3 regions of the Streptomyces sp. DSM 41931 genome follow, and region 1 is predicted to be linked to each of the others. Evidence: predicted binding sites of a transcription regulator. Region 1 holds the regulator's gene; each other region holds the start of a gene.
The links. The regulator HrcA, encoded in region 1, represses chaperone genes, less so after heat shock. The targets are predictions, from matches to a motif close to TTNGCACTCNGNNNNNCNGAGTGCNAA.
Positions count from the first base shown of each region.

Region 2: the regulator HrcA is predicted to act here: its motif matches at 2,164-2,190, upstream of groL (chaperonin GroEL).
Region 3: the regulator HrcA is predicted to act here: its motif matches at 5,455-5,481, upstream of groES (co-chaperone GroES).

Region 1 is NZ_CP189902.1:2,227,135-2,237,448, forward strand. Features, by position in the region: gene ACP7TJ_RS10425 (S41 family peptidase) at 1-936, opposite strand, end outside; gene ACP7TJ_RS10430 (hypothetical protein) at 1,045-1,578, opposite strand; gene ACP7TJ_RS10435 (16S rRNA (uracil(1498)-N(3))-methyltransferase) at 1,701-2,441, opposite strand; gene ACP7TJ_RS10440 (nitronate monooxygenase) at 2,438-3,511, opposite strand; gene dnaJ (molecular chaperone DnaJ) at 3,624-4,763, opposite strand; gene hrcA (heat-inducible transcriptional repressor HrcA) at 4,764-5,780, opposite strand; gene ACP7TJ_RS10455 (MBL fold metallo-hydrolase) at 5,943-6,671, shown strand; gene ACP7TJ_RS10460 (DUF3097 domain-containing protein) at 6,706-7,512, shown strand; gene hemW (radical SAM family heme chaperone HemW) at 7,694-8,926, opposite strand; gene ACP7TJ_RS10470 (ATP-binding SpoIIE family protein phosphatase) at 9,011-10,314, opposite strand, start outside.
Region 2 is NZ_CP189902.1:3,108,406-3,118,719, reverse strand. Features, by position in the region: gene thrC (threonine synthase) at 1-934, shown strand, start outside; gene ACP7TJ_RS14355 (ubiquitin-like small modifier protein 1) at 999-1,274, shown strand; gene ACP7TJ_RS14350 (cold-shock protein) at 1,705-1,908, shown strand; gene groL (chaperonin GroEL) at 2,355-3,977, shown strand; gene ACP7TJ_RS14340 (NADH:flavin oxidoreductase) at 4,198-5,325, shown strand; gene ACP7TJ_RS14335 (hypothetical protein) at 5,404-5,973, opposite strand; gene murQ (N-acetylmuramic acid 6-phosphate etherase) at 6,022-6,957, opposite strand; gene ACP7TJ_RS14325 (MurR/RpiR family transcriptional regulator) at 7,043-7,978, opposite strand; gene ACP7TJ_RS14320 (hypothetical protein) at 8,035-8,427, shown strand; gene ACP7TJ_RS14315 (DUF4031 domain-containing protein) at 8,424-8,705, shown strand; gene ACP7TJ_RS14310 (GNAT family N-acetyltransferase) at 8,707-9,750, opposite strand; gene ACP7TJ_RS14305 (HD domain-containing protein) at 9,784-10,314, opposite strand, start outside.
Region 3 is NZ_CP189902.1:4,235,725-4,246,038, reverse strand. Features, by position in the region: gene ACP7TJ_RS19910 (putative T7SS-secreted protein) at 1-759, shown strand, start outside; gene ACP7TJ_RS19905 (hypothetical protein) at 756-1,523, shown strand; gene ACP7TJ_RS19900 (hypothetical protein) at 1,531-1,836, opposite strand; gene ACP7TJ_RS19895 (hypothetical protein) at 1,948-3,015, opposite strand; gene groL (chaperonin GroEL) at 3,222-4,850, opposite strand; gene groES (co-chaperone GroES) at 5,001-5,309, opposite strand; gene ACP7TJ_RS19880 (polysaccharide deacetylase family protein) at 5,606-6,364, opposite strand; gene ACP7TJ_RS19875 (polysaccharide deacetylase family protein) at 6,361-7,248, opposite strand; gene ACP7TJ_RS19870 (THUMP-like domain-containing protein) at 7,372-8,547, shown strand; gene ACP7TJ_RS19865 (RNA polymerase sigma factor) at 9,100-10,314, opposite strand, start outside.

The DNA of each region.
Region 1 (10,314 bases):
GCGGACGCCCGGGGTGGCGGCGAGCGCGCGGGCGGGGCCGGAGCGGTGGGTGACCCAGTGGACGGTGCCGCGCACGCAGACGGCGCTGCCGCGCGCGGTGTGGTCGGGGGACGCGGAGCCGAACCAGCGGGCCGCGTTCACCGGGAACGGCTGGAGGTCGACGCGCTGCCCGCCGAGCCGGACGCCGAGGCGGCGCGGCTCGGCCCCGTCGAGGTCGTCGAGGATCCACAGCTCGCCCGCGCTGGAGTGGACGACCCGGGTGCCGTCGGTGGCCGCGTGACGGGCGTAGTAGCCGTCCAACGGGGTGTGGCGGCGCAGGTCGGAGCCGTCGGCGAGGGAGGAGTACAGCGCGCCCGTGCCCTCGTGGTCGGAGAGGAACGCGATCCTCTCCCCCACCCACAGGGGGTACTCGATGTTCCCGTCGAGGTCCTCGTGCAGCCGGACGAACTCGCCGTCGCCCTCGCGGTCGATCCACAGCTTGCCCGCGGTGCCGCCCCGGTACCGCTTCCAAGCGGCGGCCTCGCGGCCCATCGTCGCGGACAGCAGCACCGTGTGCGGGCCCGCGGCGACGTCGCCGACCGGCCCGTACGGCAGCGTCTCGGCGGGGCCGCCGTCGAGCGGCACGGCGCGCGCCCAGGTGCGGCGCAGACTGGCCTGGCCGTACGTGCTCAGCGCGAGGACCCGGCCGTCCGCGGTCCAGCCGCGGACCTGGGTCCTCGTGCTGCCCCAGTGGGTGAGCCGCCGGGCGGGGCCGCCGTCGACCGGGGCGACGTGCACCTCGGGTGCGCCGTCACGGGTGGAGGTCCACGCGACGGTGGTGCCGTCCGGGGAGATCCGTGGATGGTTCACCGGCACGTTGTCCGCGCTGACCCGCCAGGCGCGGCCGCCGTCGAGCGGGGCGAGCCACACGTCGTCCTCGGCGGTGAAGGCGACCAACTCGCCGTGCAGGTGCGGGAAACGGAGGTATGCGCTGGATGCGACCGATGCAGGCTGTGTCACCCGATCACCCTATGGGGGCGCGTGCGGTCCGGCCAGAGGTTCCGATCACTTGCCCTCGACGGGGCGACAGGACGGGTACTGGTCGCACCACACGGTCGTGGTGACGGTCACGGTGACGGTGGGCCGCGGGCCGCGCTGCGTGGGATCGCCCACGCGGGGCGGGCTCTTGGAGTCGCAGTCGCCGAGTCCCTCGACGTGGAACACCTGCCGGCCGTCCACCTTCGCGGTGATGTCCCCGCGCACGCAGGCGTTGTTGACGGCGTGGGTGATCCGGCCGGTGACGGTGATCTCCTTGCCGCCCTCGGTCTCGCCCTCGCAGTCGACCGATGCGGCGGTCTCCCTCGAGGCCGGTGACGCGGACTTGTCCCGGTCGCCGAAAGAAGCGTTGCAGGTGAGCCAGCGGACCTTGTCCTTCTGGCGGTTGAGCTCCTTGGTCACGGTCCCGTCGGTGGTGATCGCCACGGCCGCGGAGCTGAGGCTGCCGCCCTCGCAGGCCGTGACACCCGTGACGGCGGCCACGGCGAACCCGGCGGCAAGTGCGAGCCGCCGTCCTCGTGTTCCCCGCGGGAACCTTGTCATCGCCCCCATGCACGGAAGCGTGCCATTGCCGCTCGCGCGGCGGTAGGGCGCATTGGGCCACCGTGCGCCTTCCAGCCCCTCCGGCGTGTGAGGAGCGGGGTTCGGGGCGGAGCCCCGTGGCCTCAGGACCAGCGTCCGGTACGGCCGAGCAGCAGCGCCGCGGCAGCGGTTCCCGCCGTGGACGTACGAAGCACGCTCTTCCCCAGGCGGTACGCCCGCGCCCCGGCACTCTCGAACAGCGCCAACTCCTCGGGGGATACCCCGCCTTCAGGTCCGACGACCAGCACGATGTCACCGGAGGCGGGCAACGGGACCGTCGCCAGCGGTTCCGTCCCGCTCTCGTGCAGCACCGCCGCGAAGTCCGCTTCGGCGAGAAGTGACGCAACCCCCTTGCTCGTCGCCGCGTCCGCCACCTCCGGGAACCGCACCCGGCGCGACTGCTTGCCCGCCTCCCGGGCGGTGGCCCGCCACTTGGCGAGGGACTTGGCGCCCCGCTCGCCCTTCCACTGCGTGATGCAGCGCGAGGCGGACCACGGCACGATGGCGTCGACGCCGACCTCGGTCATGGTCTCCACGGCCAGCTCGCCCCGGTCGCCCTTGGGCAGCGCCTGCACGACGGTCAGCCGGGGCGTCTCCACGGGCTCCTCGACGACCTCGCCGAGCCGGACGACCAGCCGGTCCTTGCCCTCGGTGCCGTCCACCTCTCCGGCGGCCCAGCGGCCCGCGCCGTCGGTGAGGACGATCTCCTCGCCGGTCCGCAGCCGTTTCACGGCGACGGCGTGCCGGCCCTCGGGTCCTTCGAGGACGTAGCGGCCGGTGCCGTGGGTGTCGAAGTCGTCGACGACGAAGACAGGGGCGGTCATCGGGCGCCTCCCGCCGACAACGCTGTCCGGGCGGCGGCCAGTTCGGCGACCAGGACCTCCACCAGCTGTCCTGCGGGCAGTTCGCGGGCCATCCGGTGGCCCTGCCCGGCCCACAGCGCGAGCCCTTGCGCGTCCCCGGCCTGGGCGGCGGCCTTGCGCAGCGGCGCCGTCAGATGGTGGACCTCCGGGTAGGCGGCGGGGGCGTACGGGCCGTGCTCGCGCAGGAAGCGGTTGACCAGGGCGCGCGCCGGGCGGCCGGTGAAGGCGCGGGTCAGCTCGGTGCGGGCGTAGAGGGGGTTGGTGAGGGCCTGCTTGTGCAGGGCGTGCGCGCCGGACTCATGGGCGGCGACGAAGGCGGTGCCGAGCTGGGCCGCGCTCGCGCCGGCGGCGCACACGGCGGCGATCTGGCCGCCGCGCATGATGCCGCCGGCGGCGACGACGGGGATGCCGACGGACTCGCGGACCTGGGCGACCAGGGACAGCAGTCCGATGCCGCTGCCGTCCGTCTCCGGGCGGTCGCGGTGGGTGCCCTGGTGGCCTCCGGCCTCGACGCCCTGGGCGATCACCACGTCGGCGCCGGCCCGTTCCACGGCGCGGGCCTCCTCGGCGGTCGTGGCGGTGACGAAGGTGAGGGTGCCGACGCGGTGCAGCGAGTCGATCACCTCGCGGGCCGGCACGCCGAAGTGGAACGACACGACCGGCACGGGGTTGTCGAGCAGCACGGCGAGCTTGGCGTCGTAGCCGTCGTCGCGGCCGCTCTCGGGGTCGCCCAGCTCGGTCTCGTACCAGGAGGCCTCGCCGGCCAGCTGGTGGGCGTAGACGTCGACGGCGGCCGGGTCGGCCGTCTCCGGCTGGGGCAGGAAGAGGTTGACGCCGAAGGGGCGGGAGGTGAGTCCCCGCAGCTGCTTGATCTCCTGGTACATCCCGTCCGCGGTCTTGTACCCGGCGGCCAGGAAACCGAGCCCGCCCGCGTCGGACACGGCGGCGGCGAGCTGCGGCACCGATACGCCGCCCGCCATGGGCGCCTGCACGATCGGGTGCGGGAAGAGATCGGTCAGTACGGAGGACATGACCGCATGTTGTCACGTCCCCCGACCAACTCCGAATTGACCCTTCCCCTTGGCATAAGCCACTTTTCACCGGGCCGCCGACCACGCCGGCGGCCCTCCGCGAAGAGCGGGGTCAACGCCCGTTGAAGGCGTCCTTCAACCGCGAGAACAGCCCTTGCTGACCGGGCTGGAACTGCCCCGTGGGCCGTTCCTCGCCGCGCAGCTTGGCCAGCTCGCGGAGCAGGCGCTCCTGCTCCGGGTCCAGCTTGGTCGGGGTCTGCACCTCGACGTGGACGATGAGGTCGCCCCGGCCGCCGCCGCGCAGGTGGGTGACGCCCCGGCCGTGCAGCGGGATCGACTGGCCGGACTGGGTGCCGGGCCGGATGTCGACCTCCTCCAGGCCGTCCAGCGTCTCCAGCGGCACCTTGGTGCCGAGCGACGCCGCGGTCATCGGCAGCGTGACCGTGCAGTGCAGGTCGTCGCCGCGCCGCTGGAACTGCGCGTGCGGCAGCTCGTGGATCTCCACGTACAGGTCGCCGGCGGGACCGCCGCCGGGACCGACCTCGCCCTCGCCCGCGAGCTGGATCCGCGTGCCGTTGTCGACACCGGCCGGGATCTTGACCGTGAGCGTGCGGCGGGAGCGGACCCGGCCGTCGCCCGCGCACTCCGGGCAGGGCGTGGGCACGACCGTGCCGAAGCCCTGGCACTGCGGGCAGGGGCGCGAGGTCATGACCTGGCCCAGGAAGGACCGGGTGACCTGCGAGACCTCACCGCGGCCGCGGCACATGTCGCAGGTCTGCGCGCTGGTGCCGGGCGCGGCGCCCTCGCCGCTGCACGTGGTGCAGACGACCGCCGTGTCGACCTGGATGTCCTTGGTCGTGCCGAAGGCGGCCTCGTCCAGCTCCACCTCGATCCGGATCATGGCGTCCTGGCCGCGGCGGGTGCGCGAGCGCGGTCCGCGCTGCGACGCCGTGCCGAAGAACGCGTCCATGATGTCGGAGAAGTTGCCGAAGCCCCCGGCCCCGAAGCCGCCCGCGCCGCCGGCGCCGCCGGACTGCGAGAGCGGGTCCCCGCCGAGGTCGTAGACCTGCTTCTTCTGCGGGTCCGACAGCACCTCGTAGGCGGCGTTGATCTCCTTGAACCGCTCCTGGGTCTTCGGATCCGGGTTGACGTCCGGATGCAGCTCGCGGGCGAGCCGCCGGAAGGCCTTCTTGATCTCTTCCTGCGACGCGTCGCGGCGTACGCCGAGTACGGCGTAGTAGTCCGTGGCCACCTATGACTCCGCCAGGATCTGTCCGACGTACCGTGCCACTGCGCGTACCGCTCCCATCGTTCCGGGGTAGTCCATGCGGGTCGGTCCGACCACGCCGAGCTTGGCGACAGCCTCGCCGCCCGAACCGTAGCCGACCGACACGACGGACGTGGAGTTGAGTCCTTCGTGGGCGTTCTCGTGACCGATCCGCACGGTCACACCCGGATCCTTCGCCTCGCCGAGCAGCTTGAGGAGCACGACCTGCTCCTCGAGCGCCTCCAGGACGGGCCGGATCGTGAGGGGGAAGTCGTGGCCGAAGCGGGTGAGGTTGGCGGTACCGCCGATCATCAGCCGCTCCTCGTTCTCCTCGACGAGCGTCTCCAGGAGAGTGGAGAGCACCGTGGAGACCGTACCGCGGTCCTCGGCCTCGAACGCCTCCGGGAGGTCCTCCACCAGACTCGGCACATCGGCGAACCGGCGGCCCGCGACCCGGCTGTTGAGCCGCGCCCGCAGATCGGCCAGGGACGCCTCGCCGAACGGCGCCGGGCAGTCGACCATGCGCTGCTCGACCCGGCCGGTGTCGGTGATCAGCACCAGCATCAGCCGCGCCGGGGCGAGGGAGAGCAGCTCCACGTGCCGCACCGTCGAACGGGTCAGCGAGGGGTACTGCACCACGGCGACCTGCCGGGTGAGCTGGGCGAGCAGCCGCACCGTGCGGGCCACGACGTCGTCGAGGTCGACGGCGCCCTCGAGGAAGTTCTGGATGGCCCGCCGCTCGGGCGGGCTCATCGGCTTGACGCCGGCCAGCTTGTCGACGAACAGCCGGTAGCCCTTGTCGGTGGGGATGCGCCCCGCGCTGGTGTGCGGCTGGGCGATGAAGCCCTCCTCCTCCAGGGCCGCCATGTCGTTGCGCACGGTGGCCGGGGAGACGCCGAGGTTGTGCCGTTCGGTGAGCGCCTTCGACCCGACGGGCTCCTCGGTGCCCACGTAGTCCTGGACGATCGCGCGCAACACCTGGAGCCTGCGTTCACTGAGCATCGCGCACACCTCCAGCTGGCTTCCGCCCGGTAACGACCCTGGCACTCTTCGCACGCGAGTGCCAGACTTCCCCGGCCCAGTGTACGGCCGGGGGGTACGGCGTCGGCAAGGCCGGTCCGTGCCGCGGTGCCGGGTGCCGCCGTCCCCGCTAGCGTCCCGGTCATGACCGTGACTTGGGAAGAGTCGGGATGGGAGCAACTGGCGCCGGGGGTCGGGCGGCGCCGGCTGCCGGGGTGGGACTGCACGGCGGGGCTCGTGGTGGGCGGTGACGGCGTCCTGGCCGTCGACGCGGGCTCCCGTCTCGCCGAGGGCGCGCGACTGCGGACACAGGCGCGGGAGCTGACCGGCCGCCGTGTGACGCATCTCGCGCTCACCCATCCCCACTTCGACCACATCCTCGGGGCGCCGGCGTTCGCGGACGCGGAGGTGTACGGCGCGGTCGGCCTGGACGTGGCGCTCGCCGGGCGGGGGCGGGAGGAGCTGCGCGCGGACGCGGTGCGCTGGGGTCTCGACCCGGCGGCGGCGGACGAGGCGGTGGCCGCGCTGGTCCCGCCCCGGCACGCGGTGTCCGGCGAGTGGACGCTGGACCTGGGCGGCGGCCGTCAGGTGCTGCTGGCGAACGTCGGCCCCGGTCACACGGCGTACGACCTGGCGGTGCTGGTGCCCGGCGACCCGGAGGTGGTGTTCTGCGGCGACCTGGTCGAGGAGTCGGACGAGCCGCAGGCGGGCCCGGACGCCGTGCCGTCCCGCTGGCCCGCCGCGCTGGACCGGCTGCTGCGGCTGGGCGGCGAGGACGCGGTGTACGTCCCCGGTCACGGCGCGGTGGTCGACGCGGCGTTCGTACGGGCCCAACGGGACGCGCTGGCGGCCCGGTTCGGCGTGTCGGAGTGATCATCGCCCCGGTGTTCCTCGTATCGTCGGCAGAATGCGCCAGTACTCCGCCGATCTGACCCCTCCGTGGAAGAAGCCGCAGTCCGTCCCCGAGGTGCCGGCCGAGCCGGGCCTCGTGGTGGAGGAGCCCGGCACCGGGTTCTGCGGCGCCGTGATCCGCTGCGAGGCCGGCACGGTGACCCTGGAGGACCGCTTCGGCAAGCACCGGGTGTTCCCGCTGGAGCCGCGCGGGTTCCTGCTGGAGGGCCGCGTGGTCACGCTGGTCCGCCCCTCCGCCGGCCCGGCCCGCCCCACCCGCACGGCGTCCGGCTCGGTGGCCGTCCCCGGCGCACGGGCGCGCGTCGCCCGCGCGGGGCGCATCTACGTCGAGGGCCGGCACGACGCCGAGCTGGTCGAGAAGGTGTGGGGCGACGACCTGCGGATCGAGGGCGTGGTCGTGGAGTACCTGGAGGGCGTGGACGACCTCCCGTCGATCGTGGAGTCCTTCGCGCCCGGGCCCGACGCGCGGCTGGGGGTGCTGGTGGACCACCTGGTGCCGGGCACCAAGGAGTGGCGGATCGCGCAGGGGGTGACGAGCGAGCACGCGCTGGTGGTCGGGCACCCGTACATCGACATCTGGGAGGCCGTGAAGCCGGCGTCGGTCGGCATCGAGGCGTGGCCGCGGGTGCCGCGGGGGGTGGACTGGAAGACGGGGGTGTGCCGGGCGCTGGGGTGGCGGGTCGCCCACACCGGTGAGGCGTGGAAGCGGATCCTGGACTCCGTGCACTCCTACAAGGATCTCGAGCCCCAGCTTCTGGGGCGGGTGGAAGAACTGATCGACTTCGTCACGGCGCCGTCGTGACAACCGGTTCTCGCCCGACCCCGGGGCTCCGCCCCGGACCCCGCTCCTCAAACGCCGGAGGGGCTACAAGTAGCCCGTCCGGCGTTTGAGGACGAGGCCCGCCAGGGCCGACGAGGGGGGTCTGGGGGCGCAGCCCCCAGGGTCGGGACGGGAAGGGGCGGCGGGGGCGAAAAACCTCTGGTCAGTCGACCAGATCGCGGACCACGGCGTCAGCCAGAAGGCGTCCCCGCAGGGTGAGGGCCGCGTGGCCCCTCTCGAAGGGCTCGGGACGGAGCAAGCCGTCCGACAGCGCACGGTCGGCAGCCGCCCGCCCCTCCTCCCGGAGGAGATCCAGCGGCACCCCGTCCCGAAGCCGAAGCTCCAGCAGGATCCGCTCGACCCGCCGGTCCTCCGAGGACAGCACCTCCCGTCCCGCCCCCGGCGACCGCCCCTCCGCCAGCGCCGCCGCATACGCGCCCGGATGCTTGACGTTCCACCACCGCACCCCGCCCACGTGCGAGTGCGCCCCGGGCCCCGCGCCCCACCAGTCGGCACCGCGCCAGTACAGCTCGTTGTGCAGGCAGCGGCCGGCCTCCGACGTGGCCCAGTTCGACACCTCGTACCAGTCGAAACCCGCCCCCGTCAGCATCTCCTCGGCGATCAGGTACCGGTCCGCGTGGACGTCGTCGTCCGTCATCGGCACCTCCCCCCGCCGGATCCGCCGGGCCAGCTGCGTGCCCTCCTCGACGATCAGCGCGTACGCGCTCACATGGTCGGGCCCCGCACCGACCGCCGCCTCCAGGGACGCCCGCCAGTCGTCGTCCGACTCCCCCGGCGTGCCGTAGATCAGGTCGAGGTTGACGTGGTCGAAGCCGGCCGCGCGGGCCTCGGTGACGCACGCCTCGGGCCGGCCGGGGGTGTGCGTGCGGTCGAGCACCTTCAACACGTGCTGCCGGGCGCTCTGCATGCCGAAGGAGACGCGGTTGAAGCCGCCGGCCCGCAGCTCGGCGAGGTAGGCGGGGTCGACCGACTCGGGGTTCGCCTCGGTCGTGACCTCGGCGTCCGGCGCGAGCCCGAACTCCTCGCGGATCGCGCCCAGCATCCGCACCAGGTCGCCGGCGGCGAGCAGCGTGGGCGTGCCTCCGCCGACGAACACCGTGCGCACCGGCCGCGGGTCGTCGCCGAGCACCTTGCGGGCCAGCCGGATCTCGTCGACGAGGGTCTCGGCGTAGTTGTCGCGGGAGGCCAGCACGCCGCCGGTGCCGCGCAGCTCGGTCGCGGTGTAGGTGTTGAAGTCGCAGTAGCCGCAGCGGGTCGCGCAGTAGGGGACGTGCAGATAGAACCCGAGGGGGCGGTCGGCCGCCCCGGCGAGCGCGGACGCGGGCAGCGCGCCGTCGGCGGGGACGGGCTCGCCGTCGGGGAGTGCGGAAGGCATGTGCTCCATTGTCCCGCACCCGGGCCGTTCCCCTCCGCGCCGGCCGAGCCCCCTCACCGCACTCCCCGCCGGCTCGGCGTCGCGTCACTCCGCCTGGAGCACGAGCAGGGCCATGTCGTCCGCCGGGGGCCGCGCCCCGAACTCGTGCACGAGCCGGGTGATCCGGTCCGCTATGGCCCCGGCCTCCATCCCGGCGCAGCCCGCCAGCGCCAGGGCCAGTCCGTCCCCGTCGTCGAACTGCCGCGACCCGGAGCGCCGCTCGGTGACCCCGTCGGTGACGCAGAGCAGGGTGTCGCCGGAGTACATCTCGAAGGTCTCGCTGGTGTACCCGGCGTCCTCGACGACCCCCAGCAGCGTCTGCGGCTGGGCGACGGCCCGCACCGCGCCCTCGGGGTCGAGGAGGAGCGGCAGGGGGTGGCCGGCGGAGGCGAGGGTGCAGCGGACGCCGCCCTCGAAGGGCACCAGTTCGCCGTAGAGGAGGGACAGGAAGCGGGTCTGCGGGCCGTCGCCGGGGGCGGTGGGCCGTGCTCCGGCCGCCACCAGCGCGCGGGCCGCCGCGTCCGCCGCCTCGGTGGCGTCGTCGAGGAGGAGCTGGTTGAGCCGGTCGAGGACGTCGGCGACCCGGTAGCCCTCGCGGGCGAGCAGCCGCAGCCAGGGGCGGACCAGGCCGATGACGACGGCCGCCTCGGGGCCCTTGCCCTGGACGTCGCCGACGGCGAAGCACCAGCGTCCGTGGCCGGCCGGGAAGAGGTCGTAGAAGTCGCCGCTGGGGCCGCCCTTGTCGCACGGTTCATGGACGAGGGCGCTGCGCACGCCGGGGATCTCGGCGACGGCTCCCGGCAGCAGGCCGCGCTGGAGCACGGCGCTGATGGTGGCCTGGCGGGCGTACCGCCGGGCGGCCCCGATGGCGAGCGCGACCCGGCGGCCCAGGTCCTCCACGAGCCCGGTGATCTCGTCGGGGAAGCGGTCGATGCCGCCCCGCCCGATCACCAGCGTGCCGAGCGGGCGGCCCCCGGCGACGAGCCGGTACGCGAGCGCGGTCCCGGGCGGCGTGAGGGCGGGTCCCTCGGCCTCGCCGGGCGCCGGTCCGTCGGCGGCCTCCGCCGGGCCGCCCGCGTGCCCGGGCAATTCCGGCGTGTGCGGGTCGCCGCCCCCCGCGGCAGTGGCCCGAGGCCACGGATACGGCACGGGTCCCGTGCCGAGCGGGTCGTCGGACTGCGGCGGCGGGCAGGCCTCCAGCGCCCGGCTCAGCTCCTCGACGAGGTGCTCGCCGGCGTGCCAGACGCGGGCGAGGCGGCCGCCCGCGCCGGGCCGGCCGCCGGGTGCGGTGGCCTCGTCCTCCAGCCAGACCGCGCACCAGTCGGCGAGCCGCGGCACGATCAGCTGGC
Region 2 (10,314 bases), 880 kb from region 1:
CGACTCCGGCAACCCCACGCACTCCTTCAAGGACCGGGTCGTCGCCCAGGCCCTGGAGGCCGCGCGCGCCTTCGGCTTCACCACGCTCTCCTGCTCCTCCACCGGCAACCTGGCCGGCGCGGTCGGCGCCGCCGCGGCCCGGGCCGGCCTCCGCTCCTGCGTGTTCATCCCGCACGACCTGGAGCAGGGCAAGATCGTCATGGCCGCCGTCTACGGCGGCGAGCTCGTCGGCATCGAGGGCAACTACGACGACGTGAACCGCTTCTGCTCCGAGCTGATCGGCGACCCGGCCGGCGAGGGCTGGGGCTTCGTCAACGTCAACCTGCGGCCGTACTACGCCGAGGGCTCCAAGACCCTCGCGTACGAGATCTGCGAGCAGCTCGGCTGGCGCCTGCCCGACCAGCTGGTCGTCCCGATCGCCTCCGGCTCGCAGCTCACGAAGATCGACAAGGGGCTGCAGGAGCTGATCAGGCTCGGGCTCGTCGAGGACCGGCCGTACAAGATCTTCGGCGCCCAGGCCGAGGGGTGCTCGCCGGTGTCCACCGCCTTCAAGGCCGGGCACGACGTGGTCCGCCCGCAGAAGCCGGACACCATCGCCAAGTCGCTGGCCATCGGCAACCCGGCGGACGGCCCCTACGTGCTGGACATCGCCCGGCGCACCGGCGGCGCGGTGGAGGACGTCACCGACGCGCAGGTGGTCGACGCGATCAAGCTGCTGGCGCGCACCGAGGGGATCTTCGCGGAGACCGCGGGCGGTGTCACGGTCGGCGTGACGAAGAAGCTGATCGAGGACGGCGTCCTCGATCCGTCCCTCACCACGGTCGTGCTGAACACCGGGGACGGGCTCAAGACGCTGGACGCGGTGGCGGGGACCGGGCTCACGGCGACCATCCGGCCCAGCCTGGAGTCGTTCCGTGAGGCCGGGCTCGTCTAGCGCCGGCCGCACACCGACCACAGCCCCGCGCCCCCTGGCTATTCATCCTGACCGGAGGTTTCAAGTGAGCGTCACCGTCCGCATCCCCACCATCCTGCGCACCTACACCGGCGGCAAGGCCGAGGTCCTCGCCGAGGGCGCCACCCTCGGCGAGGTCATCCAGGACCTGGAGAAGAACCACACCGGCATCGCCGCCCGCGTCCTGGACGACCAGGGCAAGCTGCGCCGCTTCGTCAACGTCTACGTCAACGACGACGACGTGCGCTTCGAGCAGGGTCTGGAGACGGCCACCCCCGAGGGCGCCGGCGTGTCGATCATCCCGGCGGTCGCCGGAGGCTGATCATTACCTTCGGTAATGACCGTTACCGAGCGTTTATGCCATTGCCCCCTCCGTGAGAGAAGCGGAGGGGGCAATTCCATGGGATTGAGCGCGGTAGAGTTGGGGAACGCGCTCCCGATCCGTTGATCGAGAACCCTGAATTCCTGCCGCAGACCCGACTGGATGTAGCCAAAGTGCGGGCTCCTTTCGCGGCTTTTGTCTCCTTTGCCCGGCCCGACTTGCCCTGAATTCTGGCGAATTCTTGCCACATTCCGGACCGGCGGCGTCCAGATTTCTCGTCCGATTGACCTGTTGCAGACGGCAGTTGGACAGATACATTCAGCCGCGGTCGACGCGTTCCGGCGCACGCCCCCAACCGTTGGGGGGTGAGGTCTGACCCGGGTCCGCGAAGTGTGGATCTGTGCAAGGGCCAGTAATAGGGGAGTTAGGCATGGCTCAGGGCACCGTCAAGTGGTTCAACGCGGAGAAGGGGTACGGCTTCATCGCGGTCGACGGTGGTGCGGATGTTTTCGTCCACTACAGCGCGATCCAGATGGACGGCTACCGCACCCTTGAAGAGGGCCAGCGGGTCGAGTTCGAGATCTCGCAGGGTCAGAAGGGCCCGCAGGCCGACATGGTTCGCGTCACCGCCTGAACGCGCTACCAGCAGCACGCGACATCTTCTGCCGGCGACAGGGCCCGCACCTTCCGGGGTGCGGGCCCTTCGTCATGCCCGGAACGCCGGGGCCGCGCGCTGGGGCGGCGCTCGAAGCCCGCCAGAGGCGTGACAGGCGCGTGCGCCGCGCGCGCCGTGTTCGCGCGCGGCTGAGAGCGGCCCCGAGCCCTTGGGGCGCCTGGGCCGAAAGGCTGCTGCGCGCCCGCCTTCGGTGGAGTCCCTCCGCGAGCGCGCCTTGCACTCTCGGGGGTCGAGTGCTAATCATTGGCGTTAGCACTCTGAAGGTGAGAGTGACAACGAAGGACCGGGTCGGTGAGGCCCGCCAGGTCGGGTGGGGCAAGGAACCACACGGCAGGCGAGCCGTCCGTCGCGGGCGCGGGCGCGGTCCGAAGGAATCACCCCCAGTCCTGGAGGGACCACTTCACATGGCCAAGATCATCGCGTTCGACGAGGAGGCGCGGCGCGGCCTCGAGCGCGGCATGAACCAGCTCGCGGACGCCGTGAAGGTGACGCTCGGCCCCAAGGGCCGCAACGTCGTCCTCGAGAAGAAGTGGGGCGCCCCCACGATCACCAACGATGGTGTCTCCATCGCCAAGGAGATCGAGCTCGAGGACCCGTACGAGAAGATCGGCGCCGAGCTGGTCAAGGAAGTCGCCAAGAAGACGGACGACGTCGCCGGTGACGGTACGACCACGGCGACCGTTCTCGCCCAGGCCCTGGTCAAGGAGGGCCTGCGCAACGTCGCCGCCGGCGCCAACCCGATGGCCCTGAAGCGCGGTATCGAGAAGGCCGTCGAGGCCGTCTCCGCCGCCCTCCTGGAGCAGGCGAAGGACGTGGAGACCAAGGAGCAGATCGCCTCCACGGCCTCCATCTCCGCCGCCGACACCCAGATCGGCGAGCTCATCGCCGAGGCCATGGACAAGGTCGGCAAGGAAGGCGTCATCACCGTCGAGGAGTCCCAGACCTTCGGTCTGGAGCTGGAGCTCACCGAGGGTATGCGCTTCGACAAGGGCTACATCTCGGCGTACTTCGCCACCGACATGGAGCGTATGGAGGCCGTCCTCGACGACCCGTACATCCTGATCGCGAACTCCAAGATCTCCAACGTCAAGGACCTGCTCCCGCTCCTGGAGAAGGTCATGCAGTCGGGCAAGCCGCTGCTGATCATCGCCGAGGACGTCGAGGGCGAGGCCCTGTCGACCCTGGTCGTCAACAAGATCCGCGGCACCTTCAAGTCCGTCGCCGTCAAGGCCCCGGGCTTCGGCGACCGCCGCAAGGCCATGCTCGGCGACATCGCCATCCTCACGGGCGGCGAGGTCATCTCCGAGGAGGTCGGCCTCAAGCTGGAGAACGCCACCCTCGACCTGCTGGGCAAGGCCCGCAAGGTGGTCATCACCAAGGACGAGACCACCATCGTGGACGGCGCCGGCTCCGCCGACCAGGTCCAGGGCCGGGTGAACCAGATCCGCGCCGAGATCGAGAACAGCGACTCGGACTACGACCGCGAGAAGCTGCAGGAGCGCCTGGCGAAGCTCGCCGGCGGTGTCGCGGTCATCAAGGCCGGCGCCGCCACCGAGGTGGAGCTCAAGGAGCGCAAGCACCGCATCGAGGACGCCGTGCGCAACGCCAAGGCGGCCGTCGAGGAGGGCATCGTCGCCGGTGGTGGCGTGGCCCTGCTGCAGGCCTCCCAGGTGTTCGAGAAGCTGGAGCTCGAGGGTGACGAGGCGACCGGCGCCAACGCCGTGAAGCTCGCCCTGGAGGCCCCGCTGAAGCAGATCGCCGTCAACGGTGGTCTCGAGGGCGGCGTCGTCGTGGAGAAGGTCCGCAACCTCACGGTCGGCCACGGCCTGAACGCCGCGACCGGCGAGTACGTCGACATGATCGCCGAAGGCATCATCGACCCGGCCAAGGTGACGCGCTCCGCGCTGCAGAACGCCGCGTCGATCGCCGCGCTGTTCCTCACCACCGAGGCCGTCATCGCCGACAAGCCGGAGAAGGCCGCGGCCCCGGCCGGCGGCGGCATGCCGGGCGGTGACATGGACTTCTGAGCCTGATCCGTCAGGTTCGGACCCGTCCGAGGTCCGGAGGGCGGCACTCCCCGCACAGGGGGTGCCGCCCTCCGGCGTGTCCGGGCGCCGCAGGGGGTGACCGGTGTCACGGACGCGGACGGGCGGGAGGCGGGAATGCTCACCGCCTCACGCGGGTTCGACGAAGGGTGCGTTGTATGCACGTACACATACCGTCGAGTATCCGCAAGGAGTCCTCCTCATGACCGTCGCCGCCTCCGCGACCACCGGACGTGCCGCCGAGATCCTGGCCCGGCCGGTCGCCCTCAACGGGCTGACCGTGCCCAACCGCATCGTCATGGCGCCCATGACCCGCCAGTTCTCGCCGGGCGGGGTGCCGGGGGAGGACGTCGCGTCGTACTACGCCCGCCGGGCCGCCGCCGGGGTCGGGCTGATCGTCACCGAGGGCACGTACGTCGACCACCCGTCCGCCGGCATCAGCGACCGCGTCCCGCGGTTCCACGGGGAGGAGCAACTGGCCGGCTGGGCGAAGGTCGCGGAGGCGGTGCACGCCGCCGGGGGCCGCATCGTGCCGCAGCTGTGGCACGTCGGCATGGTCCGCGAGCAGGGGAAGCCGCCCTTCCCGGAGGCGCCGGCGGTCGGACCGTCGGGGCTGCGCCTGGACGGCGCCGAGGGCGGCAGGGCCATGACGCAGGCCGACATCGACGACGTCGTGGCTGCGTTCGCGAAGGGGGCGGCCGACGCCGAGCGCATCGGCTTCGACGGCGTGGAACTGCACGGCGCCCACGGCTACCTCATCGACCAGTTCCTGTGGGCGGGCACCAACCGCCGCACCGACGCCTACGGCGGCGACCCGGTCGCCCGCACCCGGTTCGCCGTGGAGATCGTGCAGGCCGTGCGCGCGGCCGTGTCGCCCGGCTTCCCGGTCGTGTTCCGCTTCTCGCAGTGGAAGGCCGACCACTACGACGCCCGGCTCGCCGAGACCCCGCAGGAGCTGGAGGCGATCCTCACCCCGCTCGCCACGGCCGGCGTCGACGCCTTCCACGCGTCCACGCGCCGCTACTGGCTCCCCGAGTTCGACGGCTCCGACCTCAACCTGGCCGGCTGGGCCCGCAAGCTGACCGGCCGCCCCGCGATCACCGTCGGTTCGGTCGGCCTGGACGGCGAGTTCGGCCGCGCCTTCCTGGGCGAGGGCGCCGCGCTGCGGGGCATCGACGACCTCCTGGACCGCCTGGAGCGCGACGAGTTCGACATGGTCGCGGTGGGCCGCGCGGTCCTCCAGGACCCGGAGTGGGCGGCCAAGGTCCTGGCCGGCCGCTTCGGCGACCTCACGTCGTACGACGCGGCGTCGCTGACGTCGCTGAGCTGAGTCCGGCCCGGTCCGGGGCCTGGCGCGGCGCCCCTCCGGCGGGGACGCCGCGCCTTTCCGCCGGGAGGCTCGCGGGTCTCAGAGGTTGCCCATGGGTTCGATGTCCACGCGGACCGGGGTGCCCCACACCCGCAGGACCTCGTAGTCGGTGAACTCGTGGACGACGCGGTAGGCCATCGCCGGACGGGGGGAGCGCAGCTGGGCCTTGACGAACAGTTCCGCCTCGCGGCGGTCGCGGCGCGGGGTGCCGCACAGCTGCCACGCCTGGCCGTTCCACATCTCCGGCAGCCAGCGCTGCTGCGGCTGCGGGCGGTCGCCGCGCACCCCGTAGCGGGAGGGGGCGGGACCGGCGGGGCGGGCCTGCGGGGCCGGGCCGTTGAACTCGGCGCGGCGGGCGGCGCGGCGCCGGGTCTCGCAGAGCAGGCACAGGTCCGGGGCGCTCTCGTCGACCGGTCCGGTGGGATGCTCGGCGCAGCGGGTGCTGGGCGGCGCCGTGGTCACGGTGTCCTCCAGCAGGTCCAGCGCCCGCCGCAGGTCGTTGCGCACCTCGTGCAGACGGGCGTCCGGGGTGTCGGCGGAGAGCGCCTCGCCGTGCTCACCGAGCACACGCAGCGCCCGGCCGAGGGCGGTGAGCTGTGCGTGGTTCATGGTGGATTCTCCGGGTGGGGGACCGCTCCAGTATCCCAGCCCGGACGGTCAGCTCCCCGCGGCCGCCAGCGCCGCCCGCAGATGCCCGTCGGCCTCGTCCAGCAAGCGGGCCGCCGTCGGCCCGTCCACCCCGGCCAGCAGCACCAGGATCGCGTGCTTGACCTCGCCGTCCGTGGCGGCCAGGGCGCGCTCCACGGCGTCGTCGCCGGCGCCCGTCACCTGGGCGACGATCCGGCGGGAGCGGGCGCGCAGCTTCTCGTTGGAGGCGCGCACGTCGACCATCAGGTTCCCGTACGTCTTGCCCAGCCGGATCATCGTGATCGTCGACAGCATGTTCAGCACGAGCTTCTGCGCCGTGCCGGCCTTGAGGCGGGTGGAGCCGGTGAGGAACTCCGGGCCCACGACCACCTCGATGCCGTGCTCGGCCGCCGCCGCCAGCGCGCTGCCCCGGTTGCACGACAGTCCCACGGTGAGCGCCCCGTGCTTCCGGGCGTACGTGACCGCGCCGATTGCGTACGGGGTGCGGCCGGAGGCGGAGACGCCGACCACCGTGTCGTCGGGGGTGAGGCCCAGCGCCTCCAGGTCGGCCTCGGCGAGCTCGGGGGAGTCCTCGGCGCCCTCGACCGAGGTGACCATGGCGTCCGGGCCGCCGGCGATCAGGCCGACGACCCGCGCCGGGTCGGTGTTGAAGGTGGGCGGGCACTCGGAGGCGTCCAGCACGCCCAGCCGCCCCGCCGTGCCCGCGCCCGCGTAGACCAGCCGCCCGCCGCGCGCCATCCGCTCCGCCACGGCGTCGACCGCGGCGGCGATCGCCGGCACCTGCTCGGCCACGGCGCCCGCGACCGTGGCGTCCTCGGCGTTCATCAGCCGCGCGATCTCCGCCGTCGGCAGCCGGTCGACGTCCGCCAGTTCCGGCCGGAACGCCTCGGTGGTCAGGGTCTCGAGCTGGGAGCGCAGATCGCGGTCGCGGGAGGCGGAGGTCATGGGCGGTGTTCTTTCGGTCGGGGCCGGCGGCTCGGAGGGGGGTACGGCGGGGGCGCGCATGCGACCAGGGCGCGGGAGGGCCCCCTTACGGGCCCTTGCGGGTCGCCCGGTGCCGGTGCGCCAGCGCCTCGTACGACGCCGAGAGGGCGGGCGCGGCGGCGTCGTAGGTGCGCTGCGCGACCCCCACGAACAGGCAGTCCACGACCAGCAGTTGACCCGTACGGGAGGACATCGCGGCCGGGCGCAGCTCGCTCTCGCGGGCCGTGGAGGTGGTCAGGACGTGGTCGGCGTACTGCGTGACGGGGCTGTCGGGGCGGCCGGTGACCGCGACCGTCGTGGCGCCGTGCTCGAAGGCCACCCGGAGCGGCTCGATGACGTCGCCGGTGGTGCCGGAGTGGGTGATGGCGATCGCCACGTCCCCGGAGCGCAGCTGCACGGCGTTGGTCACGGCGAGGTGCGGGTCGCTGTGGGCGTGCGCCATCAAGCCTATGCGCAGCAGCTTCTGGGTGAGATCCTGGGCGACCAGCCCCGACGCGCCGACGCCGTACACATCGGTGCGGCGGGCGCCCGCGAGGGCGGTCACGGCGGCGGCGAGCTGGACGGTGTCCAGCCCGGCGGCGGTGTCGGCGAGGGTCTGCTGCTCGTCGTAGGCGAGCTTGGCGACGACGTCGGCGATGGGGTCGTCCACGGCGATGTCGGTGGTGATCGCGGGGGCGCGCCCGGACTGCTGCTGCGCGGCCAGGCCGGCCAGGGCGAGCCGCAGGTCGCGGTAGCCCGGGTAGCCGAGCAGGCGGGCCGTGCGGACGACGGTGGCCTCGCTGGTGCCGGTCAGCTCGGCGAGGCCGGTGACCGTGAGCGCCGCGCAGCCGGCCGGGTCGGCGGCGACGGCCTCGGCGACGCGCTGCATGGAGCGCGTCATCGACGGGGCCAGCGTGCGCACCTTGGCCGCGAGGGCGGCGGGCGCGGGCGGAGCGGGTGAGGCGCCGCCGCTCCCGAAAATTTCCTTCACGTCATGGGTCACGAAATGAAAGATATTTTCGTCCCGGGCTCCTGGTCAAGAGTGCGCACAATGGGGACATGGACCCCCAGCGCGAACCCGGCCCCCCTCCGCCCCTGGAACAAGCGTTGCACGCGGCGCGCGCCCTCGTGCTGGCCGACCTCGTCACGCGCGGGGTCGCCGAGGCGGACGTGGTGTCCCTCGTGGAGGACTCCGTCACGCACCGCCGCTGGTGGGTCGAGCAGTGGCCGGAGGGCGCCGGCTTCCTGGCCGGTCTGGTCGCGCAGGACGTGCAGGACGCCCTGCTGGAGCGCTACGGACGCTGGCCGCTGTGCCCGGTGTGCGGCAGCGGCGACCCGCACGCGCTGGAGGTCGAACCGGAGCTGGGCCCCGACCCGCACTGGGTGTGCCACAAGGCGGGCGTGAAGGTCGCGGCGGTCGGCGCACTGGGCGAAGCGGACCCCCCGGCGTGACCGTGTACATCGACCCGCCCACCTGGCCGGGTCACGGCCGCCTGTGGTCCCACCTGGTGAGCGACGTCTCCTACGCCGAGCTGCATCTCTTCGCCGCCGGCCTGGGCGTGCCCCGCCGCGCCTTCGAACGCGACCACTACGACATCCCGGCGCACCGGTACGCGGACGCGGTGCGCGCGGGCGCGGTCGAGGTCAGCAGCCGCGAGGTGGTGCGGCTGCTGCACGCGGCGGGGCTGCGGCGGCGCAAGGGGGCCGGCCGGACCGGCCGTCAGGTGTAGGTCAGGCGCGCAGCTCGTAGGTGATGTGGCCCTCCTGCCGGGACACCTCGGTGAAACCGGCGCGGGTCACGACCTTCTGCGACGGCACGTTCGTCTCCTCGACGACGGCCACCACGGTGTGCACGGCGTCCTGGCCGAGCGCCCACGCCGACAGGGTGCGCAGCGCCTCGGTCGCGTAGCCGTTCCCGCGGGCCTCCACGACGAGGTCGTAGCCGATCTCCACCCGGCCGTCGGCGCCGGGCGGGCCGTGGAAGCCCATCGCGCCCACCGCGCGGTCGTCCTCCCGGCGGACCAGCACGTACATGCCCCACTCGGGGACGAACGCGCCCTCCTCGTACTGCTTGACCCCGATCCCCGCGCCCACGCGGGTGCCCTCGGCGGGCGCGCCTCCCGCCCAGGTGAAACCGCCGTCACCCGCGACGGACAGGCTCGCGGCGGCCGCCGGGGTGACGCCCTCCAGGTCGAGCCGCTCGGAGCGCAGCACCGGGTTGTTGCACCACCGCCAGGCGGTGACCGGCTCCCGCCCCGGCAGCTCGCCGCGGCCGGTCGCCCACAGCAGCGTCGGCCAGGGCGCCGGCCCCGGTTTGACGCGCGGGAAGATCCGCGTCAGCACGAACTCGCCGAGCTCGGCGGGCGGTTCGTACGCGACGCCGAGCCCCTCGGCCATGTCGTGCGTGTGCAGCAGCACCTCGGCGACGCCCATCGCGGCGAACCCCTCGCGGCCCGCGTGCCGGAACGGGTACGGGTGGAAGGCGCGCACGGAGCGGGGGGTGGTGCGGACGGCGGCGGCGAGGAGGGCGCCGGTGGTGGTGATGACGTGGAGGACGCCGGCGTTGTCGGTGCCGTCGTCCAGCGCGATGTCGAAGGGCACGTACGCGCCCTGGGCCCGTCCCGCGAGCTGCCCCGCGTACGCGATCAGATCACTCGCGACGTGCGCCGCCGTCTCGCGGCAGTTCCACTCCAGCCGTCCCGCCCGAACCCCCGTCCAGTCGCGGTCGGTGACCGCCCCCAGGGCCGCCACGCTGTGCGCGACGGCCTCCTCCACCTGTTCCGCTCCGGATGCGTGCATGACGGGAGGCTAGGCGGAGGGCGGGGGCGGGGTCGACAGCATTTCCAGCTCGCCGCGCAGGTTGTAACGGGCGGTGGCCTCCCAGTGCTCCTGCCCGTACGGGGTGCGGAACAGGCGGCGCAGCCCGAGGAGTTGGCGCAGGACGTCGGCGCGGCCCTCGCGGAAGGCGTCGTTCGGCACGAAGTGGTACTCCTCGCGGACGGCGGCGGTGTAGGCGGCGTATACCGACGGCGCGGCGGCGAGGATCGCCAGGTCGGCGTCGCACAGCACCTGGCCGTTCCGGTCGTCGTCGGCGGGGTCGTGCGTGACGGTGAGCCGCACGAGGCGGGCGACCTCCTCGGTCTTCGCCGCGGACACCCCGGCCTCCGGCAGCGCGCGCTCGGCGAGCCGGGCGGACCGCTCCTCGTTCTCCGACCGGTCCGGCAGGTACACGGCGTCGTGGAACCACACGGCGAGCCGTACGACGTCGGGGTCCTCGGCGTGCTCCGCCAGCTCGTCGACGCGGTCGAGGACGGTCGTGAGGTGGGTGAGCGTGTGATA
Region 3 (10,314 bases), 2.0 Mb from region 1:
ACCGAGTTCCTCTCCGACGCGTGGGACACCATCACCGACCCCGATTTCTGGAAACTCGTCGGTGACCTCCTCGCCGACATCGCCATGGTCATCGGTGTGGTGTGCCTGGTCGCGCTGATGCTCGGCACCGGCGTGGGCGCGCTCGGGCTCATCGGCTTCCTCGTGGGCCTCGGCGCGCTGGCCGCGCACAGCGCCGCCATGATCGGCGGCGCCGAGGGCGTGACCTGGGAGACCCTCGCCTGGGACGCGCTCGGCGTGGTCGCGGGCGGGGTGGGCCTGGCGGGCGCCAAACTCGCCCAGGGCGGACGGCTGCTGGTGCAGTCCGGCCGGTCGCTGCGGGCGGCCGAGGGCTTCATGGCGACGCTCGGCAGGATCGGGCCGGGCGGCTGGGGCAACCTCGCGAAGATACCCAGCGGCATGGCCAACTCGATGCGCGGGCTCGCCATGGCCGGCCGCGGCTGGGTACATGTCGCCACCGGGACGGCCCTCGACATCACCGGCACCGTCACCGGGGTCGGCTTCGCCGCCGGATCGAACACCAACGACGGCCGCTGGACGGACGGCGACTGGAACGTCTCGGACATCCCCGTCGCCGGCCCGATCGCCGGATTCGCCGCCTACGAGCCGCCGGACGACGACCCCACCACCCTCGCACCAGGACCGCTGGGCACCCGGTTCGACCCGGCCGCCACGCTCACCTCCGCCGGGGACAGCTTCACCCGGCACCTCGACCCGTCCGGTCTCGGGACCGCCGCATGACCCGCGGCCCCGTCGAGGCGGCGGACGGACGGCCGGTGCCGTACGCGTTCCGCTGCACGGTCCCCGACGAGTTCGTCCGGCTGCCCGACCCCGGCGCCGTCGACGGCTGGTACGAGTCGCTGATCCGGCTGGTCCCCGACGCCGACGAGACGCACCTGGCCGCAGTCGCGCAGCAGCTGCGCGCCGCCCTGCCGGGGCTGTCCCGGGGCGGCGAGGAAACGGTCGACATGACCGCACTGTGCCTGGGCACCGAGGACGTCGGGGGCGAGGAGCGTCTGTCGATGGGGCTGCTGGCGGTGACCGTGCGGCCGAGCGGACACCGCGACCGGCTGTTGACCGCCGAGGGGATCTACCGGGCCAAGGAGCGCAGGTTCTTCTCCCGGGGGAGCGACCTGCGCGAGCTGGACTTCCCGCTGGGCAAGGGCGTGCAGGGCCGGCAGGACATGGTGCTCGCGGCCAAGCTGCCGTGCGGCCCGGCGGTGATGTCGACGTCCCTGCGGATGGTCACCCTGCCGGCCCGCGTGGTCGCCGAGTCCGGCCTCGGCGACATCGCCGCCGACCTCGCCCCCGGGCAGACCGTACGCCCGCGGCTGCCCATGGCGACGCTGCAACTGGTCGTCCCCGCCCCGCGCGACTACTGCGTGTACGTGACGATCTCCACGCCGTCGGTGTTCCTGCTCGACTCCTACAGCGCACGGCTGGCGCGGATCGGGCGCACCTTCACCTTCGACGCGCCGGCTCGGGAGGGCTTGGACCTCGGGTGACGCGCGGCTACTTCTTTCCCTCGGCGCGCTTCTCGCGCAGCTCCTCCGCCAGCTTCCGGTCGAGCCCGGTGAACTCGTCGGACGCCTTCCGCGCGAACTTCGACACGCCCTTGGTCAGCTTCGACAGCTCCCCGAAGCCGTAGTCCCAGGAGTCGGCGAAGTCGTCGCAGGCCGACTCCAGGCCGCTGTGACCGATCTGCCGGGCGTCGGCGTGCTTGAGTTCCTTGGACGCCGACTTCATCTGACCGCCGCTGGTCTCCAGCGTGTCGGCCATCTCCAAAACCTCGTCACTGGCGAACTTCAGGAACGACACCTTCAGCCCTCCTTCCTTGGACCGCCGGTCCGGACATGATGCCCCAGCCGACCGAAGTGGATGACCCCGGACTCGGACTCGGATATCGGATGCGGATTCGGAGTCGGGAGCCTATTCACCCCCGCCGCCACCGCCTCCGTCGCCCCCTCCCCCGTCACTGCCTCCCCCGTCCCCGCCTCCGCCGCCTCCGTCACCCGCGTCGCCGCCGTCGCTGCCCCAGCCGTCGCCGCCGCCGGGTTCGTTGTCGTCGCGGCCGCGGCCGAGGTTGGTGAACCAGGGCTGGTCCCAGCCGTCGTCATCGGCGTCGCGGCGGGGGTGCGTGGTGCGGAACCTCGCCAGGCCCGTCGCGTCGCCGAGGCCGAAGGACACCGCGACCGCGTGGGCCATCACGGCGTCCAGCGGGTCGGGGCTCTCGTGCCGGACCTCGGCGAGCGGCAGCAGCGGGGTGCCGGGGGCGGGGGCGGCGCCGCGCGGCGGGCGGACCAGCAGGGCGACCGGTCTACCGCCGCGGAACAGCCGGGAGGCGACCGCGTTCACGCGGCGCAGGGTCCACTGCCGGCCGGGGAGCCCGATCTCCACCGTGCTCCTGGACCTGCGGAACTTCTTGCGCAGCACGAGCTGGGCCACGGCGCCCCCCACGGTCAGCACCAGCCCCGTGCCCCCGACGCTGTCGTTGCCGAGGAAGCCGTGCGGTGCCCGCAGGCGTACGGCGTGTGCGTGGGGGCCCCAGACGTCCACGCGCACCTGGCGGCGGTCCACGGCGACCGTGACCGGACCGGCCGGACCGGGCGCGTGGCGCCGGGCGATCCACAGCGGTACGCCTTCCTCCCGCGCCCGCGCCGAGAGGGCGGCCACCTGCCCGGGCCCGCCGCACCGGCGCACCGCGAGCTCGCCCAGCGCGCGGGCGAAGGCGGCGGCCTGACGTGCCTTCACGGGCCGGCAGGTGCCGGTCGCCCGGGTGACCGGCACGAGGCCGGCGCCCTCGGGGAGCGAGGCCAGGGGCCGTTCGGCGCCCCCGCCGCCGAGCCAGGCGCCCCGCAGGAACGCTTCGGCCATGGCGCCGAGGTTCAGCTCCTCCAGCGGGGTCGTCCGGCCGCCTCTGCGCAGTCCGACCTCGCTGAGGTGCACGGTCCGCGCGAGCGGATTGCGGGAGCGTTCCCCGTAGAGCACCTGGTCCATCGCCGTCCCCTCGTCGTTCCGGCCGCCATGAGCACAGACTCCGGACGGGCGTGGTCCGGTTCCAGCACGGGCGGACACGGCGAAGCCCCGCACGGCGAAGGCCCGGCTCCCCGTCGGGTGGACGGGGAGCCGGGCCCTCACTCGGTGTCCGGCGGTCTCGTGGCCGTCAGTGCGGCCTCGTGACCGTCAGCGCGGTCTGAGCGTCGTCAGTGGGCGTGCCCGTGGCCGTGGCCACCGCCGGCGGCCGGCTCTTCCTCTTCCTTCTTCTCGACGACCAGGGTCTCGGTCGTCAGCAGGAGGGAGGCGATGGAGGCGGCATTCTCCAGGGCGGAGCGGGTGACCTTGACCGGGTCGATGACGCCGGCCTTGATCAGGTCGCCGTACTCGCCGGTGGCGGCGTTGTAACCGTTGCCCTTCTCCAGCTCGGAGACCTTGGAGACGATGACGTAGCCCTCGAGGCCGGCGTTCTCGGCGATCCAGCGCAGCGGCTCGACGGCGGCCTTGCGGACCACGGAGACACCGGTGGCCTCGTCGCCGGTCTTGTCGAGGTTGCCCTCGAGGACCTTGACGGCGTGGACCAGCGCGGAGCCGCCGCCGGAGACGATGCCCTCCTCGACCGCGGCGCGGGTCGCGGAGATGGCGTCCTCCAGACGGTGCTTCTTCTCCTTCAGCTCCACCTCGGTGGCGGCGCCGACCTTGATCACGCACACGCCGCCGGCCAGCTTCGCGAGGCGCTCCTGGAGCTTCTCGCGGTCCCAGTCGGAGTCCGTGGTCTCGATCTCGGCCTTGATCTGGCCGACGCGGGCCTCCACGTCCTCCTTCTTGCCGGCGCCGTCGACGATCGTGGTGTCGTCCTTGGTGACGGTGACGCGGCGGGCGGAGCCCAGCACGTCCAGGCCGACCTGGTCGAGCTTGAGGCCGACCTCCTCGGAGACGACCGTGGCGCCGGTGAGGACGGCCATGTCCTGCAGCATCGCCTTGCGGCGGTCACCGAAGCCGGGCGCCTTGACGGCGACGGCGTTGAAGGTGCCGCGGATCTTGTTGACCACCAGGGTCGACAGGGCCTCGCCCTCGACGTCCTCGGCGATGATCAGCAGCGGCTTGGAGGCGTTGGCCTGGATGACCTTCTCCAGCAGCGGCAGCAGGTCCGCGATGGCGGAGATCTTGCCCTGCGTGATCAGGATCTGCGGGTCGTCGAGGACGGCCTCCATGCGCTCCTGGTCCGTCACGAAGTACGGCGACAGGTAGCCCTTGTCGAAGGCCATGCCCTCGGTGAAGTCCAGCTCCAGACCGAAGGTGTTGGACTCCTCGACGGTGATGACACCGTCCTTGCCGACCTTGTCCATCGCCTCGGCGATGAGCTCGCCGACCTGCTGGTCCTGGGCGGACAGCGCGGCGACGGCGGCGATGTCGGACTTCTCGTCGATCGGGCGCGCGGTGGCGAGGAGGTCCTCGGAGACGGCGGCGACCGCGGCGTCGATGCCCTTCTTCAGGGCGGCCGGGGAGGCGCCGGCGGCGACGTTCTTCAGGCCCTCGCGGACCAGCGCCTGGGCCAGCACGGTGGCGGTGGTGGTGCCGTCACCCGCGATGTCGTTGGTCTTGGTCGCCACCTCCTTCACCAGCTGCGCGCCGAGGTTCTCGTAGGGGTCCTCGATCTCCACCTCGCGGGCGATCGTGACACCGTCGTTGGTGATGGTGGGGGCGCCGAACTTCTTGTCGATGACGACGTTGCGGCCCTTGGGGCCGATCGTCACCTTGACCGTGTCGGCAAGCTTGTTGACGCCGCGCTCGAGGGCGCGACGGGCGTCCTCGTCGAACTTCAGGATCTTCGCCATGGCAGCGGGAGCCCTCTCGGAAATCTAGATGAAATCACTGCGCCCCTGGGCCGCCCGGCTCCTTGTCGGATGCTGGGGCCAGGGGCGCAGTGTTCGAGCAGAAGTACTTGCTACGAGGTCGGGTTCTCCGGGGCGGGCCCCGGGGTCCCCTTACTTCTCGACGATCGCGAGGACGTCGCGAGCCGAGAGGACGAGGTACTCCTCGCCGTTGTACTTGACCTCGGTGCCGCCGTACTTGCTGTACAGAACGACGTCGCCGACCTTCACGTCGAGCTCGACGCGCTTGCCGTCCTCGAAGCGGCCCGGACCGATGGCCAGGACGACGCCCTCCTGGGGCTTCTCCTTCGCGGTGTCCGGAATGACCAGGCCCGAAGCCGTGGTCTGCTCGGCGTCGAGCGGCTGGACCACGATGCGGTCCTCGAGCGGCTTGATGGCAACCTTGGAGCTGGCGGTCGTCACGATCCGACCTCCCCCTTCGGAGATCTCACGGGGTTAACTGTCTGAGGTGGCGACCAGGTCGATCCGTCGTCGCGGGTGCCGGACCTGCCCGTCGCGTTTTGGCACTCTCCAGGGGGGAGTGCCAGACCCGAGACTATGACCGCGATTAGCACTCGGTCAAGCGGAGTGCCAATTGCCGTGCGGCGCGTCGGGGTGCGGGGGCGTTCTTCGGGGCGCGGTTGCGCAGTGGCCGGTGTTGCTCCGACCGCCCGGGGGCTGCGCCCCCGGACCCCTCGTCGACCCTTCGGGCCTCGTCCTCAAGCGCCGGACGGGCTGGGTGTCACTCCTACGTGGTCCTCCAGCCTGCCCACCTTCAAGCCCCGCTCGTCCAGTTCCGCGAGGAGCCGTGTCGTGCGTTCCGCCAGGGTCAGGGGCGGCGCCTCCCCCGACGGTACGGAGACGATGTCGCCCGGGCGCAGGCGGTGGGGGCCGTGGGCGTAGGTGAGGTGGCCGTCGGGTTCCAGCGTCACGCGCCACAGGACCACCGCGGCGATGCCGCACTCGGCGGCGGCGCGCAGCGTGGTGGTGTCGTACCTGCCGTACGGCGGGCGGAAGAGGCGGGGGCGGACGCCGAAGCGGGCGGCGAGCTTGCGCTGCTGGCCGCAGATCTGGGCGCGCTGGGCGGCGAGGGGCAGGCCGGGCAGGGCCGGGTGGTCGAGGGTGTGGTTCTGGAGGTTGGCGCCGACCGCGCGCAGACGGGCGAAGTGGCCGTAGCCGGGGCCCATCACGCTGTCGGTGAGGAACATGCTGACCGGCAGCCTGCGCTCGCGCACCAGGTCGATGAAGCGGGGGTCGCGTTCGGCGCCGTCGTCGTAGGTGAGGAAGACGACGGGGTCGTCGGTGACGACGTGGCCGACGACCGGCGGGGGCGGCGCCGGGGCGACGGCGGTGGCCGTCCCGCCGGCGCGGGAGGACACGTGCCCCGCGCCGGACGGGGCCGCGCATCCGGCGGTCGCGGCGAGCAGCAGGGCGAGGGCCGCCGGGAGGGGCCCCGGGGTCCCGCGCCGCCGCCTCACAGGTAGTCCTCCAGCCTGGCCACGGCGTACCCCTCGGCCGTCACCTTGTCGAGGAAGCGGCGGATCATGTCCCGCATGGTGCCGTCCCAGTCCTCGCGGCCCCGGAAGTGGGACAGCACGATGTCGCCGGGGCGGATCTTCCGGTCCCACTCGCGGTACTCCCAGCGGTCGGCGAAGACCTCCTCGTTCCACAGCGGGACGTGGGTGATGCCGCAGCTCTTGGCGGCGCGCAGGGTCGCCTTGTCGTAGTTGCCGTAGGGCGGGCGGAAGAGGACCGGGCGGGTGCCGTAGCGCTTCTCGAGGACGTGCTGCATGCCGCAGATCTCGCGCTTCTGCCCGGCGTACGAGAGGGCCGGCAGGTAGGGGTGGCGGAGGGTGTGGTTGTGCAGGGCCACGCCCCGTTTCTGCATGTCCTCGAAGTAGCCGTAGTCCGCCTCGACGAGGTAGTCGCTGAGGAAGGCGCTGTACGGCACCTTCAGTTCGGACATCATCCGCAGGAACTTCGGGTCCTTCTCGGCGCCGTCGTCGATGGTGAGGAAGACGACCTTCTCCTTCACCGGGACGGTGGTGAAGACCGGCGGGAGGTCCAGCCGTTCGTGGCCGTCGACCTCGAAGCCGTCGCGGGTGGTGATGCGCGGCTTGTCCGCCGGGGGCGGCGGCGCGGTCAGCGGGACCTTCTTCAGGCCCCAGCGTCTGGCCGCGGCGGCGCGTGCGGCGTGCGCGGCGCGCAGCTTGTCGGCGTAGGAGTCGAGGGCGCGGGCCGGGGGCGCCTCGAGGGGCTGGCCGCCGGCCGGTTCGACCGTGTCGCTGTCCTTGCCGCAGCCCGAGGCGAGGGCGGCGAGCGCGAGCGCGGCGAGACCGGTTCTCGTCCCCAGCCACCGCATCCGCTTCTTATCGTTTTGTCCTACTACTCGCATGGTGCCGGATCCTCGCAGCCGCCCGGCCCGCGGCCGACCCGACACCGCGGCCGGAGGCGCACGGTCCACCGACTGGCCCACAATGACCCGGTGAACGACCTCGCCCCGCTCCTCACCCCCGAAGGCCGCGCCCTCCTCGACGAGGTGCGCGACACCGACCCGGCGCACGAACTCGCCGTCGCGACCCGGCTGCGCCGCGACCACCCGGCCGAGCTGGTCTCGGCCGCGCTCGGCCAGGCGCGGCTGCGGCAGCGGGCCGTGGCGAAGTTCGGGGCGGAGGACGCGGCGCGGATGTTCTTCACGCCGAACGGGGTGGAGCAGTCCACCCGGCGCGGCGTCGCCGCGTACCGGGCGGAGCGGCTGCGGGCGGCGGGCGTACGGTCGGTCGCCGACCTGTGCTGCGGGATCGGCGGGGACGCGATCGCGCTGGCGCGGGCCGGGATCCGGGTCCTCGCGGTGGACCGGGACCCGCAGACGGCCGCGGCCGCCCGTGCCAACGCGGACGCGCTCGGCCTCGCCGGCCTCATCGAGGTGCGCGAGGCGGATGTGACGGAGGTCGACACGTCCGCCTACGACGCGGTCTTCGTGGACCCGGCCCGGCGCTCGTCGAAGCGCGGACGGATCTTCGACCCGGAGGCGTACTCGCCTCCCCTGTCCTGGGCGGTACGGGCGGCGCTGAAGGCGCCCCGGGCCGCCGCCCTGAAGGTCGCCCCCGGCATCCCGCACGAGGCGGTTCCGACCGAGGCCGAGGCGGAGTGGATCTCCGACGGCGGGGACGTGAAGGAGGCGGTCCTGTGGTTCGGCACGGCCCCTGGCACGATCCGCGCGACCCTGCTCCCTGGCCCGCGCACCCTGGTCTCCCGCGGCCTCCCCGACCCCGCGGTCCGTCCCGTCGGACGCTACCTGTACGAGCCCGACGGCGCCGTCATCCGCTCCCACCTGGTGGCCGAGGTCGCCGAGCCCCTCGACGGCGGCCTGATCGACCCGACCATCGCCTACATCACCGCGGACACCCTGAACCCGACCCCGTACGCCACGGCGTACGAGATCACCGACCGGCTCCCCTTCAACGTCAAGAAGCTGAAGGCGCTGCTGCGGGAGCGCGAGGTGGGCGTCCTCACCGTCAAGAAGCGCGGCTCGGCCGTCGAGCCGGAGGAACTCCGCCGCAAGGCCCTGCCGAAGCCGCACGGCACCGCGTCGGTCACGGTGTTCCTCACCCGCGTCGCGGGCGCCCCGACGATGCTGCTGGGCCACCCGGCACGCTGAAGCGACGCCGGTGCGCGCGGCTTCCCGAGGACGCGAAGCCCTCGCACCACGGCCGGTCACTGCCCGCCTGTACGACAGCCGCGCGTTGCCCGGACACCACCCGTCTCCACCGGCTGGTGACGCCTCGCACCGACCAGCCGCTGAGCCGGGCCGCGGATCGGCGGCTGATCACCACCCGCGCCCCGCCGACGACGCGAACGCCGCCCGCCACTCCCTCGCGGAGATCCGCCGCGTCGGCTCGGACAGCCCGTCCCCTGCCCGAGCTGCACGCCACGGCGCGGACGGTCACGGTCGTCCTGACCGCGCCGTCAGCTTTATCGACGACACCGCTGGGCCACCCGGCAGCGATCGGCGCGCCCGCGCGCCGCGCACTCCGACAGCTCGGGACTTCACGCGCCGATCAGCCGCCGGGCCGCGCCCCGCGCCGGTACGGGTCCCGCGCACGCCGACCCGTCACCACCCGCCACCCGACGGCAACGCACCCGCCCGCAGGACGGCGCGAGGGCCGGGACGGCGCCCTTGGTACGGAGGTCCGCCACCTCCGCGCCTCCCTCAGCCCCCCATCTCCTCCGCCCGCCTCCGCAGCATCTCCCGTTCGCGTGCGTTGCCCGCCAGTTCCGCGGCCCGTGTGAACTCCTGCCGTGCTTCGGCCGCGCGCCCCAGGCGGGACAGGAGGTCGCCGCGGACGCTCGGCAGCAGGTGGTAGTCGCGCAGCGCCGGCACCTCGGTCAGCGCGTCCACCAGCGGCAGCGCCGCCTCCGGACCCTCCGCCATGGAGACGGCGACCGCGCGGTTGAGTTCGACCACCGGGGACGGCGTGCGGGCGGCGAGCAGGGCGTAGAGGGCGGCGATGCGGTGCCAGTCCGTCTCCTCGTAGCGGTACGCGTGCGCGTGGCAGGCGGCGATGGCCGCCTGGAGGACGTACGGGCCCGTGGGGCCGGAGGCGACGGCGTCGGCGCGGGCCAGCGCGGCCACCCCGCGGGCGATGAGCATGCGGTTCCAGCGCGCGCGGTTCTGGTCCGCGAGCAGCACCGGCTCGCCGTCGGGGCCGGTGCGGGCGGCGGTCCGGGACGCCTGGAACTCCAGCAGCGCGGTGAGCCCGTGCACCTCGGGCTCCTTCGGCATCAGCCCGGACAGCACGCGGGCCAGCCGCAGCGCGTCCTCGCACAGCGCGGGCCGCAGCCAGTCGTCGCCGGCCGTGGCCGCGTACCCCTCGTTGAAGATCAGGTAGATGACGTCGAGGACCGAGCCGAGCCGGGCCTCGCGGTCGGGTCCGTACGGCACCTCGAAGGCGACGTTCTTCCTGGCCAGCGTGCGCTTGGCGCGGACGATCCGCTGCGCCACGGTCGCCTCGGGCACGAGGAAGGCGCGGGCGATCTCGGCCGTGGTCAGTCCGCCGAGCAGCCGCAGGGTGAGGGCGGTGCGCGCCTCGGCGGACAGGGCGGGATGGCAGGCCGTGAAGACGAGCCGGAGCAGGTCGTCGTCGATGTCGTCCGGGTCGGCGGGCGGCTCGGGCGGCGCCGTCACCAGGTCGGCGTCCCGGCCGATCTCGGCGAGCTTGCGGGCGTAGGTCTCCCGGCGGCGCACCAGGTCGACGGCGCGGTGGCGGGCGGTCGCCGTGAGCCAGGCGCCCGGATTGTCCGGCACCCCGTCCCGCGGCCACTGCTCCAGGGCCGCGACCAGGGCGTCCTGCGCGAGTTCCTCGGCGATGCCGACGTCCCGGACGATCCGGGCCACCGCGGCGACCACCCGCGGGAACTCCATGCG